Regions from separate parts of the Kitasatospora sp. SC0581 genome, predicted to be linked through region 1. Evidence: riboswitches for the same ligand, from Rfam matches in the RefSeq annotation. Region 1 holds a riboswitch; each other region holds the start of a gene.

Region 1 (2,192 bases):
TGTCGAGCGCCAGCCGTACCGCCGCCTCGATGTCGCGCCACTCGGTCTCGCCGAAGTGGCTGAGCCCGTCCGGGGAGGCGGGGGCGCCCCGGTCGCCGCGGTAGGTGACGGCGAGGGCGGGCAGGCCGAGCCGGTCGAGGACGGGGAGCACCGGGAGGGTCTGCCGGCGGTCGTCGCCGGGGCCGTGCACCAGGATCACCCAGGTGCCGCGCTTGCCGTCGAGCCGCCAGGCGGGGAGGGCGCCGAGCTCGCCGTCGGCGGTGGTGTCGGCGAAGGCCAGGCCGAGCGCCTCGGTGGGGTCGCCGAGGTGGACCCGCGGGGTGAAGCGGACCTCGGTGCCGGGGACGAGGGTGCCCCGGTCGGCGCGGACCAGTCGGCGGGTGACGCCCTGTTCGTCGGCGTGCAGCACCTCCTCGACGACCGCGTGCCCGCCGTCCGCCCACTCCACCGCCCAGCGGCCGGGGCGCAGGCTCGCGGGGCCGCGGGTGAAGGTGACCCGGCCGGCGGCGAGGGCGCGGACCTGGACCGGCCCGGACTCCTGGACGGCGGTCACCGGACGGACCATCCGCTCGGAGGCCCGGCGGCCGACCACCAGCACGGCGGCCCCCACCGCGGCGGCCGCCACGACGGCGGCGGTTCCCCAACGCATCTCGCTCCCCGCTCTGTTGTTCACGGACGTTGTTCACGGACGTTGTTCACGGACGTTCTTCACGGACCGGACGGTGTTCGAGCCCCAGTTCACCGGCGCTCCGCCCGACCGGCCACCGGGCTGGGCCGTCCGGGTCACCCGGCGGGCGCTCCCGGGGTGCTCAGGGCGGTGCTCAGGGCGGTACTCAGGGGGTGCCGGTGGCGGGGGTCGGGGCGGGGCCGCGCCGGGCGATCCGACCGGGCGTCAGCGGCGTCCCCGTGTGACCAACCCCTCCGTGACCTCGGTTGACTCCCGGTTCGGGCCCGTGATGGGATCCTGGGGCCAAACGGAGGCATGGAGAGGAAGCCGGTGGAAGTCCGGCGCGGTCCCGCCACTGTCACCGGGGAGCACGCTCGGAACATCGCCACGGCGGGCCGTCGACGGCCGCTGGAAGGCTCCGGGGGTGCGTTCGACCCGGAAGCCAGGAGACTCTCGCCGCCGTCACGTCGATCCAGGGCGCGGACCCTGAGTGAGGACACGCACGCGATGCAGGCTGCCCCGCCCGGCCGGACTCCGAGCTGCCCTCCGCCGTGCGGCCGATGACCCCGCGCGCGCCTTCCCCCGCTCCGCGCCCGCTGACCCGAGCCTCGCGCCCGCTGGCCCGCGCCGCCGTGTTCGCGCTCGGCGCCGCCGCGGGCTACGCCGCCGACGCCCGCTTCGCCGACCCCCGCCGGGGCCACCCGGTGGCCTTCTTCGGCAGCGCCGCGACCCGGCTGGAGCGGCGGCTGTGGCGCGACGACCGCGCCGCCGGGGCCGGGTACACCGCGCTGTGCGTGGGCGCGGTCGCGGCGGGCGCGGTCGCCCTGGACCGTACGGTGGGCCGGCGCCCGCTGGGCCGGGCGGCGCTGGCGGCGGCCGCGACCTGGACGGTGCTCGGCGGCACCTCGCTGACCCGGGAGGCCCGCACCATCGGCCGCTCGCTGGCCGCCGGCGACCTCGCCGCCGCCCGGGAGCGGCTGCCGCACCTGTGCGGGCGGGACCCGAGCGCGCTGGACGGGCAGCAGATCGCCCGGGCGGTGGTCGAGTCGGTGGCCGAGAACACCGCCGACGCCGTGGTGAACGCGCTGACCTGGGGCGCCCTGGCCGGCACCCCCGGCCTGCTGGCCTTCCGCGCCGTGAACACCCTGGACGCCATGGTCGGCCACCGCTCGCCCCGCTACGCCCGGTTCGGCTGGGCCTCGGCCCGGCTGGACGACGTGGCGGGCTGGCCGGGTGCCCGGCTGACGGCCCTGCTGACGGTGGCCGCCGCCCCCGAGCCCCGGACCGCCTGGCGGGTCTGGCGGCGCGACGGCTCCGCGCACCCGAGCCCGAACGCGGGCCAGGCCGAATCGGCGTTCGCCGGCGCGGTGGGCGTCCGACTGGGCGGCACGCTGCGGTACGGCGAGCGGGTGGAGCACCGGCCCGTCCTGGGCGCGGAGCTGCGGCCGGTGACGGTGGACGACATCGAGCGGGCCTGCGCGCTCTCCCGGCGGGTGGGCGCACTGGCGCTGGGTACGACGGTCGC
Region 2 (2,192 bases), on a different contig from region 1:
AGGGCGTGGAGGGCTGGCGGGTCGGCGACCGGGTCGCGGTCGGCTGGTACGGCGGCAGCTGCGGGCACTGCGACGCGTGCCGGGCGGGCGACGGCCTGCACTGCGCACGGGTCGAGATCCCCGGCGTCGCCTATCCGGGCGGGTTCGCCGACTCCGTCGTCGTCCCGGCCGTGGCCCTGGCGGCGGTCCCGGACGAGCTCACCGCGGTCGAGGCGGCGCCGCTGGCCTGCGCGGGGGTGACGGTCTTCAACGCCCTGCGCCGCTCCGCCGCACGGCCCGGGGACACCGTCGCCATCCTGGGGATCGGCGGACTCGGCCACCTGGGCGTCCAGTTCGCCGAGAAGATGGGCTTCCGTACCGTCGCCATCGCCCGCGGCCAGGAGAAGGGGCCGCTCGCGCTCCGGCTCGGCGCCGCCCACTACATCGACAGCACCGCGGGCGATGTCGCCGAGGCCCTACGGCAGTTGGGAGGTGCGAAGGTGGTCCTGTCCACCGTCACCAACGCGCCCGCCGTGGTGGCGACGATCGACGGGATCACCCGTCGGGGCGAGCTCGTCATGGTCGGACTCCCGGCGGAGCCGCTGCAGCTGAGCGCCCTGCAGTTGATCCAGGGCGACCGGAAGGTCTACGCGCACTCCTCGGGCATCGCGGTCGACACCCAGGACACGCTGCGCTTCGCGGCGCGGACGGGGGTGCGGGCCTGGGTCGAGGAGGTGCCGCTGGAGCGGACCGCGGCGGCGGTGGAGAAGATGGCCGCCAACCGGGCCCGCTTCCGCATGGTCGTCACCACCGGCCGCTGAGCGGCGGTCATCGGAGCCGGCCCTCGGAGCCGGTCCCTCGGGGCCGGCTCCCGGCGTGTCCGGGCAGGTGGACGGGGGTGAGCGGCCCTCCGGCGGCGCGGCGCGGGCGCGTACCCCTGGACTTACTAGGACGTCCAACTATATGGTCGACGGCAGGTCCGCGGTGTCAGGGAAGCCGGTGTGAGTCCGGCACGGTCCCGCCACTGTGACCGGGGAGTCCGTCCTCGCAGATGACGGCCACTGGCAGCCAGCCGGGAAGGCCTGAGGGCGTGCGGTGATCCGGGAGTCAGGATACCGGCCGCGGGTGGTTCGTGTTTTCCACGAGGATGGAGACGACACACATGACTCCGGGCTGCTCCCGTTCCACCGCGCCTGGCTGTCCCGTGCCGACGACCGCCGGGGCGCCCGCGTCCTGACGTACCGTCACACCGCCGTACGCCCGTGCCGAGGGGCGCACCACCGTGCGCCCGCCAGCAGGCGGCGGCCTCCATTCCTCCTCTCCCCACCCCTGTCGAGAGAAGGAACCGATGGTCCGAGAACTGACCCACTTCATCGCCGGCAAGCCCACCGCCGGCACCTCCGGCCGCTTCGGCGACGTGTACGACCCCAACACCGGCCGGGTGCAGGCCCGGGTGCCCCTGGCGAGCCGCGCCGAGGTCGAGGCGGTGATCGCCGACGCCGCGCAGGCCCAGCCCGCGTGGGCCGCCTGGAACCCGCAGCGGCGGGCCCGCGTCCTGCTGCGCTTCCTCCAACTCGTCGAGCAGGAGAAGGACGAGCTGGCCCGGCTGCTCTCCGCCGAGCACGGCAAGACCGTGGCCGACGCCCACGGCGACATCCAACGCGGCCTGGAGGTCGTGGAGTTCGCCGCCGGCATCCCGCACCTGCTGAAGGGCGAGTTCAGCGACAACGCCGGGACGGGCATCGACGTGTACTCGATGCGCCAGCCGCTCGGCGTGGTCGCGGGCATCACGCCGTTCAACTTCCCGGCGATGATCCCGCTCTGGAAGGCCGCGCCCGCGCTGGCCTGTGGGAACGCCTTCGTGCTCAAGCCCTCGGAGCGCGACCCCTCGGTGCCGCTGCGGCTGGCCGAGCTGTTCCTGGAGGCCGGGCTGCCGCCGGGCGTGCTCAATGTCGTCAACGGTGACAAGGAGGCCGTGGACACCCTGCTGGAGGACCCGCGCGTCCAGGCGCTCGGCTTCGTCGGCTCCACGCCGGTCGCCCAGTACGTGTACGCCACCGCCGCCGCGCACGGGAAGCGGGCGCAGTGCTTCGGCGGGGCCAAGAACCACCTGATCGTGATGCCGGACGCCGACCTCGACCAGGCGGCGGACGCGCTGATCGGCGCCGGGTACGGCTCGGCCGGGGAGCGCTGCATGGCGATCTCGGTGGCCG
Region 3 (2,192 bases), on a different contig from region 1:
CACCGTCGGCGAGCAGCACGCCGGGGGTCGACTCGGAGAACGGCACCGTCACGAAGGCCTTGCGCTGCACGGCGGTGAGCTTGCTCAGGACCGGGTCGTTCTCCAGGTAGTCGATCTTGGACTGGGCGGTGTCCCAGTCGGCGTCCGCGACCACGATGGCGTCCGGGTCCGCCGCGACGACCTTCTCCCAGCTCACGTTCTGCCAGCTGCCGGGCAGGTCCCCGAAGACGTTGCGGGCGCCCACGGCGTCGAGCACGAGTTGGGGGCCGCCCTGGCCGGTGCCGACGTACGGCGTCTTGGTGTCCGAGTCGAACCACAGGACCTTCAGGCCCTTGCCCGCGGCCGTCGCCGTGAACTGCGCCAGCTGCTGCTCCTGCTGCCGCTGGATCGCGGCGGCCCGCTCCGGGACGCCGAAGACCTTGGCGACGTCGTTCAGCTCGCCCCATGCCGCCTGCCAGGTCGTCGGCGGCACCTGGTTCTTGTCCGAGCAGCCGAACGGGGACAGGTACGACGGGACGCCCTGGCCGCGCAGCTCCTCCCGGGTGCCCGCGACCTTGTCGGTGAACGCGGTGGAGTAGGAGGCGTACAGGAAGTCGGGACGGGCCGCGAGGAGGTTCTCCTTCGTCGGGTACTTCTTGGAGAGCACCGGGACGGAGTCGTAGGCGGCCTTCCACTTCTCCGGGACGGAGTCGTCGAGGTAGGCGGTACCGGCCATGCGGGACTGCAGGCCGAGGGCCAGGGCCACCTCGGTGGCACCCTGGTTGAGCGTCACCAGCCGCTCGGGCGGCGCGCCGACCGTCACGGTGGTCCCGCAGTTGTCCACGCTGACCGGCGCGGCACTTCCGGTCGCCCCGCCGGACGCGGCGGGCGCGGGGGCGCCCGCGCAGCCTCCGAGCACGCCGACGAACAGCAGGGCCGCGACGGCCCGGCCGACGCGTGTCGGACCTGTGGGACGTACGGGATGTACGGGACGCATGGAGCGCGTGGAACGTATGGATCGGACCGGATGCGGGTACGGCTGACCGCTGGGCACGTGTTCTCCAAAACCCTCGTGGAACATGTCGCGCCGTGGCCGGTCTCCTGGCTTCCGCATCAACACGCCGCGACCGACCTTCCCGAGCGGCTCTACCAGCCCGCCCAGTGGCCCTGACCGCTGGCGAAAGCCGGTCAGCGAGGGCCGCGGAACTCCGCGGCAACAGTGGCGAGGGCCGCACCGGACTCAGACCGGTTTCCCGAACACCACGGCGATGGCACGCTATCAGGCGTGGTCAGGTCGGTGGCGACCGGCCGGTGGGATGATCGTTTGGATCGTTCCCGGGGACGGGGGAGGGAACGGCCACGGGGGTCGGCCGGCTCCGGAGGGACGGGGGATCACCCCGGAAGACGGAAGAAGGAGCGGTAGAGCGGCAGCTGCTCGGCGAGCATGTGGATGCCGGGGTGGGTGGCGAGGCCGAGGGCGGCGGCGGTGCGCAGCAGCGGGGTCTCGGCGGGCGTCATGATGATGTCGGCGACCAGCGCGCCGGGCGCCAGTGGGGCCGGGTCGAAGGGGAGCGGGTCGGCCGGGTCCAGGCCCAGCGGGGTGGCGTTGACCGCGAGGTCGACGCCGGAGGGCGGGCGCGGGGCGGCGGCCACGCGGCCGGGCCAGCGGGTGCCGAGCCGCTCCAGCAGGGCGTCCACCCGGCCCCGGTCGGGATCGGTCACGGTGAGTGCGGCGGCCCCTTCGGCGAGCAGGGCGGCGGCGATGGCGAGCCCCGCGCCTCCGGCGCCGGCCAGTGCCACCCGCAGCCCGGCCGGGTGGTGCCCGGCGGCGGCCAGGCCCCGGACGAACCCGGCGCCGTCGAAGTTGTCGCCGTACCAGCGGCCGTCCGGCTCGCGGCGCAGCGCGTTGGTGCTGCCCAACAGGGCGGCGGCGTCGCTGAGTTCGTCGGCGTGCCCGCACATCGCCAGCTTGTGCGGGACGGTGACCAGCAGCCCGTCCAGGTTGGCGACGGCCTTCAGCCCGCGGACGACCTCGTCCAGCCGGTCCGCCGGGGCGTGCACGGGGACGAGCACGGCGTCCACGCCGCTCGCCGCGAACAGCGGGTTGAGCAGGGCGGGCGCCTTGGCCTGTGCGACCGGGTCGCCGAGCACCGCGAACAGCCGGGTGCGGCCGGAGATCGGCGGGCGGGCGGCCGGCGCGTCGGGGGTCGGCA
Region 4 (2,192 bases), on a different contig from region 1:
GCCGCGGATCAGGCTGCCGCGCGAGCGGATGCGCGAGTAGGACAGGCCGATGCCGCCGGCGTGCTTGGACAGGCGGGCGATCTGCGCGTAGCGGTTGTAGATCGAGTCCAGGTTGTCCAGCGGCGAGTCGAGCAGGTAGCAGCTCGACATCTGCGGGTGCCGGGTGCCGGAGTTGAACAGCGTCGGCGAGGAGGTCAGGTACTCCAGGCGGCTCATCAGGCCGTACAGCTCGGCCACCTCGCGCACCGACTGCTCGGAGTCGCCGACCGCCAGGCCGCAGGCGACGCGGAGCAGGAAGTGCTGCGGGGTCTCGATCACCTTGCGGGTGATCGGGTGGCGCAGCAGGTAGCGGGACTGCACGGTGCGCAGGCCGAAGTACTCGAAGCGGTCGTCGCCGGCGGTGTCGATCAGCGCGTCCAGGGCGGCGGCGTGCTTGGCGACGAAGTCCGCGGTGGTGTCGCCGATCAGGCCCTCGGTGTGGCCGACGGCGATCGAGGCGGAGAAGGACACCGAGCCCTGGCTGTTCGCCTCGTCGACGATCTCCAGCGCGAGCAGGCGGGCGGCCAGCTTCGAGTACTGGGGGTCCTCGGCGATCATCGACGCGGCGGCGTCCACGGCCAGCCCGCGCAGCTCGGCGAAGTCCGAGCCGGCGTGGCGGCCGCGCAGCGCGGCGGCGGCGACATGGCCGGGGTCGACCTCGGTGAGGTCGGTGCTGCGGTCGGTGAGCAGCCGCAGCAGCGCGCCCCCGGGGTCGGAGACCGTCGGGTCGGTGAAGGCGGTACCGGAGCCCTGGGCGGGCAGGGTGGCTGAGGCAGCGGTGGTCAAGGCGCTCTCTCCTGGCGGCGATCGGCGGCGGTGCTCGGGGGGCCACCGGGCCGATCTGGGCAGGGGAGCACGGCGCGAACGCAAAAAGCGTCGCGCGAGGTGACTCCCCGGCCCGCCCGCGAGGCCCGGAGGGGTACTGCTGGTGCCGGCGCGGCCTCTGCGGGAGGGCCGTGGCGCACGCCGTCGGCAGGTACTCGGACTCGCGGGGTGCGGCTGCTGGAGCCGCCCGCTCACCGCTGCGGGGCAGTCCCGGATTCGCACCGGGTTCCCCTGCATCGACAGCAGAAGCGAGCATACATGTTGTGCCGCCGGACTGCGGCGGCACCATATGTTGTGCCTGTCGTGTCGCGGATGTGCGTGGGCCGGGCGGCCGGTCAGTGCTTCAGATAGACCTTGTACGTGCTCGAATCGCCGGTCGGCGAGGTGAATTGGGCGACCAGCCGGTAGTGTCCGGCGGCGCCCAGGGCCTCGCTCAGGGCCCGGTCGGTGGCCCTCGGCGCGGTGCTGTCGAGGACGACCATGGTGAACCAGCCGTCCCGGATCGCGGCGACGCTGCCGTCGTCGCCGTGGTGCTCGACCCCGGCCCCGTCGCGGTAGTCGGTGCCGGCGCGCGCGGAGACCCACTGCTCGGGCTTGGAGACGCCGCCGAGGTAGTACTCGGCGAGTCCGTCGACCTCGGTGAGGTAGCGGCCCTGGGGCTCCGTGTGGACCCGCAGGACGGCCAGCAGGCGGCCGGAGTCGGGCCCGTTCTGGTAGCGCAGTGCGGACTGTTCCAGGCCGAGGGCGAGCAGGGCGACCCAGACCAGGATGCCGAGCTGGGGGTGGCGGAAGTGGGCGCCGACCAGCCGGGTCAGGCCGACCCCGGCGAGCGGGGCGGCCAGCAGCATGCCGTAGCCGAGGTGGCGGAACAGCGCGCCGGAGGTGCCGGTCCACAGGTGGGCGGCGGGGACCAGCAGGGCGGTGGCGGTCAGGACGGCCCCGAGCAGGGCGCGCCGGCCCCGGGTGGTGGGGAGGGGCTCCTTCTCCGGCGCGTCGTGCTCGGGCATCTGTTCGCGGCGCGCGTAGGCGATGGTGCCGGCCACCGCGAGGACGGTGAACAGGCCGGCCCACTGGAGCGTGCCGAGCAGGACCGAGCCGGCCGAGCCGGGGGCGTTGCCGCGCGAGGGCGACCACCCGGCGACCTTGCCGAGGGTGCCGTACGGGAGCAGCAGGACGAGGGTGCCGAGGGCCGTCAGCAGTGAGCGCAGGGCGGCCGGGCCCACCCGGTGGTACGGCCGGGCGCAGGCGAAGGCGAGGGCCACCAGGGCGGGGACGGCGAAGGCCGCGGAGTAGGCCGTGGCGCAGGCCAGCGCCGTGGGCGGGGCGGC

What was found. A riboswitch is a leader RNA that binds a small molecule or an ion and turns the genes downstream of it on or off. The one in region 1 is predicted to bind cobalamin.
Region 2: linked by a shared signal. The riboswitch ahead of ACLWS4_RS30370 (CoA-acylating methylmalonate-semialdehyde dehydrogenase) and the one ahead of ACLWS4_RS13805 (cobalamin biosynthesis protein) in region 1 are both predicted to bind cobalamin.
Region 3: linked by a shared signal. The riboswitch ahead of ACLWS4_RS31965 (ABC transporter substrate-binding protein) and the one ahead of ACLWS4_RS13805 (cobalamin biosynthesis protein) in region 1 are both predicted to bind cobalamin.
Region 4: linked by a shared signal. The riboswitch ahead of ACLWS4_RS16500 (ribonucleoside-diphosphate reductase subunit alpha) and the one ahead of ACLWS4_RS13805 (cobalamin biosynthesis protein) in region 1 are both predicted to bind cobalamin.

Annotation. Positions count from the first base shown of each region.
Region 1 covers NZ_JBLRWA010000006.1:287,792-289,983, reverse strand. Annotated here, with positions in the region: gene ACLWS4_RS13810 (alpha/beta hydrolase family protein) at 1-649, opposite strand, end outside; cobalamin riboswitch at 987-1,120, shown strand; gene ACLWS4_RS13805 (cobalamin biosynthesis protein) at 1,228-2,192, shown strand, end outside.
Region 2 covers NZ_JBLRWA010000029.1:4,142-6,333, reverse strand. Annotated here, with positions in the region: gene ACLWS4_RS30375 (alcohol dehydrogenase catalytic domain-containing protein) at 1-800, shown strand, start outside; cobalamin riboswitch at 927-1,118, shown strand; gene ACLWS4_RS30370 (CoA-acylating methylmalonate-semialdehyde dehydrogenase) at 1,328-2,192, shown strand, end outside.
Region 3 covers NZ_JBLRWA010000032.1:74,501-76,692, reverse strand. Annotated here, with positions in the region: gene ACLWS4_RS31965 (ABC transporter substrate-binding protein) at 1-976, opposite strand, end outside; cobalamin riboswitch at 1,053-1,259, opposite strand; gene ACLWS4_RS31960 (shikimate dehydrogenase family protein) at 1,372-2,192, opposite strand, start outside.
Region 4 covers NZ_JBLRWA010000008.1:272,310-274,501, reverse strand. Annotated here, with positions in the region: gene ACLWS4_RS16500 (ribonucleoside-diphosphate reductase subunit alpha) at 1-801, opposite strand, end outside; cobalamin riboswitch at 993-1,127, opposite strand; gene ACLWS4_RS16495 (glycosyltransferase family 39 protein) at 1,200-2,192, opposite strand, start outside.